Regions from separate parts of the Mesorhizobium sp. 128a genome, predicted to be linked through region 2. Evidence: predicted binding sites of a transcription regulator. Region 2 holds the regulator's gene; each other region holds the start of a gene.

Region 1 (2,269 bases), on a different contig from region 2:
CGGCGATCTTCAGGCCACCGCGCAGCTTGTTGACAACCAGTGTGGCCAGAGCCTCGCCTTCGACGTCTTCCGAGATGATGAGCAGCGGCTTGGAGGTCTGCACGACGGCTTCGAGAACCGGCAGCATGGCCTGGAGGTTGGAGAGCTTCTTCTCGTGCAGGAGGATGTAGACGTCCTCGAGCTCGGCAACCATCTTGTCGGCGTTGGTGACGAAGTAGGGCGAGAGATAGCCGCGGTCGAACTGCATGCCTTCGACGACTTCCAGCTCGGTCTCGGCGGTCTTGGCTTCTTCAACCGTGATGACGCCTTCGTTGCCGACCTTCTGCATCGCTTCGGCGATCATGGCGCCGACCGACTCGTCGCCATTGGCCGAGATCGTGCCGACCTGGGCAACTTCCTCGGAGGTCTTGATCTTCTTGGCAGCCTTGCCGAGCGCCGCGACGACTTCGGTCACGGCCAGATCGATACCGCGCTTCAGGTCCATCGGGTTCATGCCGGCGGCAACGGCCTTATGGCCTTCCTGAACGATCGACTGCGCCAGAACGGTCGCGGTCGTGGTGCCGTCGCCGGCGATGTCGTTGGTCTTCGAAGCAACTTCGCGAACCATCTGCGCGCCCATGTTCTCGAACTTGTCCTCAAGCTCGATTTCCTTGGCGACGGTGACGCCGTCCTTGGTGATGCGCGGGGCGCCGAACGACTTGTCGATGACGACGTTGCGGCCCTTCGGGCCGAGCGTGACCTTCACGGCGTCGGCGAGGATGTTGACGCCGCGCAGCATGCGCTCACGAGCGTCGCGGGAGAATTTTACGTCTTTAGCAGCCATGTTTTAGCTCCTGGCAAGGGCTTGCGATCAAGCCCGGAATTCAGTTGACGGTGAGGCCGATAATCAGCCGATGATGCCCATAATGTCGGATTCCTTCATGATCAGAAGGTCTTCGCCATTGAGCTTGACTTCGGTGCCCGACCACTTGCCGAACAGGATGCGGTCGCCAGCCTTGACGTCCAGGGGAACCAGCTTGCCGGCTTCGTCGCGGGCGCCGGAGCCGACAGCGATGATCTCGCCTTCCTGCGGCTTTTCCTTTGCCGTATCCGGGATGATGATCCCGCCGGCGGTCTTGGATTCGGATTCGACCCGGCGTACGACCACGCGGTCATGAAGCGGGCGGAACTTCGACTTTGCCATTTTTTCTTCCTCGAATGAGAACGGTGAGAACAGTTCCTCCATCCGGCGATGCCGGATATCAGTTAGCACTCACCCAAGGCGAGTGCTAACGTGGCGCTGAAATAGGCGCGTGGCTTGCGAGAGTCAAGGCGAACGGTGGGATCAATTTTGCCCAAATTTGAGCCCTGCCGTGGTCCGACGGGAAGCCTAGCGACGCCTCGGTGATCGAAGCACCAGCAGAGGGCATCGCTCCGCCAGCGGATAGGAGCCGCTCGGTACGACGCGCACTTCGCCGAACCACCCACCCGCCTCGTCGACCAGCACGGCCAGCGTTGCGAAGCTGTAGCTTATGTCGGAGCCGGCATAGACGTCGATCGTGTTGATCGACGCCATGCTCCATCCCGTCCGCGCGGCAAGGGCCTCGCGGTCGGGGAACAGGCCGTCGAATGTGTCGCGGATTGCCCGCACCTTGATGGCGAAATCCGGACCGCCCGTGGTGCACGCCATGGCGATCCGCCATTTGAGCGCGTGGAAATTCTCGATCGCGCCGGCCAGCACCTGAGCTTCAATGCTGGCCAGATCCTCGGGCGTTTCCGGGGCCGCGAAAACGCGGATCGCGGCCCGCCCGCCGGGTTTCAGCACCCTGGCGATTTCGCCGTGCAGGCGATTGCGTGCCGCCTTCGAGGCGATGGCGGACAGGCATCCGTCGCCAATGACGGCCTCGGTGCTGGCGCCGGCAACGGGCAGATCCAGCCAGTCTCCGACCACCGCCCTGCGCGAGGCATTGTCGCCTGCCCACACGCCCGAGATCATGGCCGCCGATTGGTCGATTGCCAGCATCGATCTGCCGAGCACGGCGAGTTCCGGCGTCACCCCCAGGAGCAGGACATCAGCATTTGCCAGGCTGACTTCGTGCACGAATATATCAACGGTTTCCGGCGTCGGCCGAAGCGGTGCGTCCAGGAGCCTCCAGTGACGGTGATAATTATCCCAATGATTTGTCATGCTGCCTTTGGGGGCCTGAGAGTTCTGGCTTTTGGCGGTCGCAGCCGCTTAATAGAAAATTGCAGAAGATCAAAAGGCCAGCTGTGGCACGTATTGTCGTCG
Region 2 (2,269 bases):
TGTCTCCGCTTCGCCTGAGGCTTTCAGGTCGCCGTCGCGATAGGCAAAACGCACCACGCTGTCGGTGTTGGCGACATAGACCCATTGCGGCTTGTCGCCCGGCGGATAGAAGGCGATGCCGTAGGGCTGGTTGAGATCGCCGGCGAAAATGCTGTCCTCGGCCGGCTTCGCACTGCCCTTGGCCAGCCGATAGACGCGGACCTGGTTGGCATCGCTGTCGGCGACGAACAAATCACCATTCGGCGCCACGCGCACGACGCGCGGATTGGCGATGCCGGAGGCGATCAATTCGGCCGAAAAGCCGGGCGGCAGGACGGGCTTGGCGCCGTCCGGCCGATCGCCGAGGCCGGCGCCGTTGGAGGCGGATTCGGTGAGATAGGGCTTTTGCAGATCATCCGGCTTGATCAGGCGGCGCACGCCGGGTCTGTCGGCCTTCCAATCGCCGAAAGCGTCCTTGCCGGTCAGCAATGGCTGCTCCTGGGCGAAGGCGCTGGTGGCCAGAAACAAGGCAAGGCCCGCCAAGCCGACAATCCGGATCATGCTGTCCTCCTCGAATTCACGCCGGTCGGCGCGTCATTGACCGAGGAGATATCGTGCGTGTGCCGCAAATGAGAAGCGTGCGCGCACAGATTCAAGGTAGAACCGCTCAACTTTCCTCTTCGACGTCCAGGTCGTCATCGAGACGCTTTTCCAGCTTCACGAGATCGTCGGGCAGAGGCAGACCCATGGCACGCATTTCGCGCAGCTTCTCGCGCAGTTGCTCCTGGATTTCGTGCTCGTCCTCGGGCTGGTTGACCATTTCCTCGAGCAGCAGGCTGATCTGGGCCTTGAACGATTCAAGCGCCATTCTGCGCCCTCCTTTGCGGTGATCCCGGCTTTGGAATTATCTCAGCATCCGGGTAATCAATTGGGCAGTGTAGTCGACCATCGGCACGATGCGGGCATAATTCAGCCTGGTCGGCCCGATGACGCCGAGCGCGCCGACAACGCGGGCGTCCTTGTCGCGGTAGGGCGCCACCACCAGCGACGAGCCGGACAGCGAAAACAGCTTGTTTTCCGAGCCGATGAAGATGCGCACGCCCGGCCCCTCTTCGGCGAGGTCGAGCAGCTGGATCAGCCCGTCCTGCGTCTCCAGATCCTCGAACAGGTGCCTGAGCAATTCGATGTCGGCCTGGGCGGTGACGTTTTCGAGCAGATTGGCGCGGCCGCGCACGATGAGGCGCGCCGGCAGGCCGCTGTCGGCGCCGGCCCACACCGCCAGGCCTTTCTCGACCAGATCCTGCGACAGCGTGTCGAGGGCTGCCCTGGTCTCGTCCTTGATGCGGGCGATCTCGACGCGCGCCTCGGCCAGCGTGCGGCCCCTGATATGGGCGTTGAGGAAATTCGAGGCCTCGTGCAGCTGCGAGACGGTGATGCCGGCCGGCAGGTCCACGACGCGGTTCTCGACGTCGCCGTTCTGCGACACCATCACGGCCAGCGCCTTGGTCGGCTCGAGCTGTATGAACTCGATGTGCTTCAGCGCCACCTCGTTCTTGGTGGCCAGCACCAGGCCGGCGCCGCGCGACATGCCCGACAGCATCTGGCTGGCCTCGGTCAGCATGTGCTCCAGCGTGGCGCCCGAGCCGGAGGCGCGCACCTGCGCCTCGATGACACGGCGTTCCTCGTCGGAGAGGTCGCCGAGCTCCATGAAGGCGTCGACGAAGAAGCGCAGGCCGGTCTGTGTCGGCAGGCGTCCGGCCGAGATGTGCGGTGCATAGATCAGGCCGAGATGTTCGAGGTCGCTCATCACGTTGCGGATCGTGGCCGGCGACAAAGACGACGGCAGGATGCGCGACAGGCTGCGCGATCCCACAGGTTCACCGTCCTTCAGATAGGACTCGACGATGCGCCGGAAGATGTCGCGCGAGCGCATGTCGAGCGACTGCAGCGCGGGCGCCAGCAGACTGGATTCGGTGACTGCCTTGGTCATTCGGGCCAAAAACCTCCGCCCCAAGGATATAGACTTCCATCACCCCCGCGCAACCCGGTGTCGCTCTTGCGATCGCCCGGTGCCGCACTTGCGGTCACGGCGCCGCGTTTGCGGCCATTTTCCTTTGCGCCCTGGCCTGCATGCGTCTACAAGCCGCCGACGCAAACGCAAAAAGAACAGAAAGAGGCCTCGATGCGCCCCTCCAAACGCCAATCCGACGAAATGCGCGCCATCTCCTTCGAGCGCGGCGTGTCCAAACACGCCGAAGGGTCGTGCCTGGTGAAATTCGGCGACACGCAC
Region 3 (2,269 bases), on a different contig from region 2:
AACCGTGATGACGCCTTCGTTGCCGACCTTCTGCATCGCTTCCGCGATCATCGAGCCGACCGAAGCATCGCCATTGCCGGCGATGGTGCCGACCTGGGCGATCTCCTCGGAGGTCTTGATCTTCTTGGCGGTCTTGCCCAGAGCAGCGACCACTTCGGTGACGGCGAGATCGATGCCGCGCTTGAGGTCCATCGGGTTCATGCCGGCGGCAACGGACTTGTGGCCTTCCTGGACGATCGACTGCGCCAGAACGGTCGCGGTCGTGGTGCCGTCGCCGGCAATGTCGTTGGTCTTGGAAGCGACTTCGCGAACCATCTGCGCGCCCATGTTCTCGAACTTGTCCTCAAGCTCGATTTCCTTGGCGACGGTGACGCCGTCCTTGGTGATGCGCGGGGCGCCGAACGACTTGTCGATGACGACGTTGCGGCCCTTGGGACCGAGCGTGACCTTCACCGCGTCAGCGAGGATGTTGACGCCGCGCAGCATGCGCTCGCGGGCGTCGCGGGAGAATTTTACGTCTTTGGCAGCCATGTTTTAGCTCCTGGCAGGGGCTCGGAGAGAGCCCGAAGATTCAAGATTCAGTTGACGGTGAGGCCGATGATCAGCCGATGATGCCCATGATGTCGGATTCCTTCATGATCAGAAGGTCTTCGCCATTGAGCTTGACTTCGGTGCCCGACCATTTGCCGAACAGGATGCGGTCGCCGGCCTTGACGTCCAGCGGAACCAGCTTGCCAGCTTCATCACGAGCGCCGGAGCCGACGGTGATGATCTCGCCTTCCTGCGGCTTTTCCTTTGCCGTATCGGGGATGATGATCCCGCCGGCGGTCTTGGATTCGGATTCGACCCGGCGAACGACCACGCGGTCATGAAGTGGGCGGAATTTCGATTGTGCCATTTTGGATTCCCTGGTGCGGATGTTGAACGGTTCCCCGTGGCCGGAGCGCGATTAGCACTCACCGAGGTCGAGTGCTAACAAGAGGGGTGGATAGGCCGTTGGCGGTAGCAAGTCAAGGCGCGAAGGACGGAGAAACCGAGCCGAACGGACGTGAGCTGAGGGCCTATAACGTTCTTCAGAAGGAGCAGGAGTAAGGCTCATTTCTTGCATCTAATACCCCTCCACAGAGGCGGCGGCCGTCAGTGGGATGGGCATCAAGCCCGTTTACAAATGCGATCGACCAAGGCGTCATCGATATTGTGCCTTGCACGTTCGCTCTCTCGGTTTTCGGGTGGGTTCTCGTATGGGATATGGGACGATCGACGGATGTCTCCCGCCAATCGTCAGCATCATTTTGCTTAACCGCCTGGCGAGGTCATCTGGATCCACGCTGCTGGTGAGGTGCGCTAGTCCAGCGACCGACGAGCTGAGGATCAGACCTGCGGCTTGATATCATGTTGCGGTGTCGAACCGCCGTTGAAGAAGTTCTTCGCCTTCTTGAACTGCTCAGTGGAGTTTGCGTTCACGAGTTGTTGGAAGTTTTCATGGTCGGGCCCGCCCTTTCGGATCCGGCGTGCCTGTAAGACGCTGATGACCTCGGCGTAGTCCAGGTTCACATTGATTCGTTGCGTCGACGAGCAGCAGGATTTCAGCTCAAGGAAATTCTCTTTGAACTCGATCTGGCGCAGAACGATCGCTCCGTAATCGTAAGATCCACCGGCCCCATTGTCGAGAAGGTAACTCTGGTAGGTGCATGTCAGCGCCCTGTATTGCTGCGCCCTGGCGCTGGTGCTGAAAGTGATGTCACCCATCGCGCTCAGGAAGGACTGGAAATCCGTCAGCAGCGACGCCCCGTCGGTGATGATCGCTTGGGCAACCAAGGAAAGGAACGTGGCTGAGACAGAAGTTCCGAAAACTTCTTTTGAATAACTCTTCTGGTTTTGCGCTCCGATCGAAAGATCCGGAATGTTGCCGAGAACGTCTGCCCAGAGGCTGATGTCCAGCGTTTTTGAGTCGATGCGAGGATAATTGGAATGCATGTAGTCGTAAATGAGTCCGCCAATCGCCAGAAGATTGTCCTGATTCTCATTCAAGATTCCGCTATACATACGGTCACGGGTGTTCTGGCCGATGAGGTGAAACTGTACCGTCCCTTGGTCGTTGGCGATCATGTCGTCTCTCGGAGGTGCGGCGTTTGCCAACGAAAGAACCAAAGGCCTTGCGTGGAAGAACTCGCGAGCGGCCTTATAAATGTTGTCGGAATATTCTTTTTCACGTTCCTTGACATCAAGCGAAAGCACGTTGGACATCTTATTCTCCTATGAGAGCTAG

Evidence for each region. The regulator HrcA, encoded in region 2, represses chaperone genes, less so after heat shock. The targets are predictions, from matches to a motif close to GTTAGCACTCNCNNNNNGNGAGTGCTAAC.
Region 1: a site for HrcA is predicted at 1,245-1,273, ahead of groES (co-chaperone GroES). Genes of this name have one in related genera too.
Region 3: a site for HrcA is predicted at 949-977, ahead of groES (co-chaperone GroES). Genes of this name have one in related genera too.

What each region holds. Positions count from the first base shown of each region.
Region 1 covers NZ_JBSPKY010000027.1:52-2,320, forward strand. The annotation lists partial or broken gene groEL (chaperonin GroEL) at 1-823, opposite strand, end outside; gene groES (co-chaperone GroES) at 887-1,183, opposite strand; gene ACWTU9_RS29705 (class I SAM-dependent methyltransferase) at 1,370-2,080, opposite strand.
Region 2 covers NZ_JBSPKY010000015.1:12,971-15,239, forward strand. The annotation lists gene ACWTU9_RS23075 (PQQ-dependent sugar dehydrogenase) at 1-540, opposite strand, end outside; gene ACWTU9_RS23080 (hypothetical protein) at 647-847, opposite strand; gene hrcA (heat-inducible transcriptional repressor HrcA) at 884-1,969, opposite strand; gene rph (ribonuclease PH) at 2,162-2,269, shown strand, end outside.
Region 3 covers NZ_JBSPKY010000047.1:9,186-11,454, reverse strand. The annotation lists partial or broken gene groEL (chaperonin GroEL) at 1-531, opposite strand, end outside; gene groES (co-chaperone GroES) at 602-898, opposite strand; gene ACWTU9_RS32550 (hypothetical protein) at 1,372-2,247, opposite strand.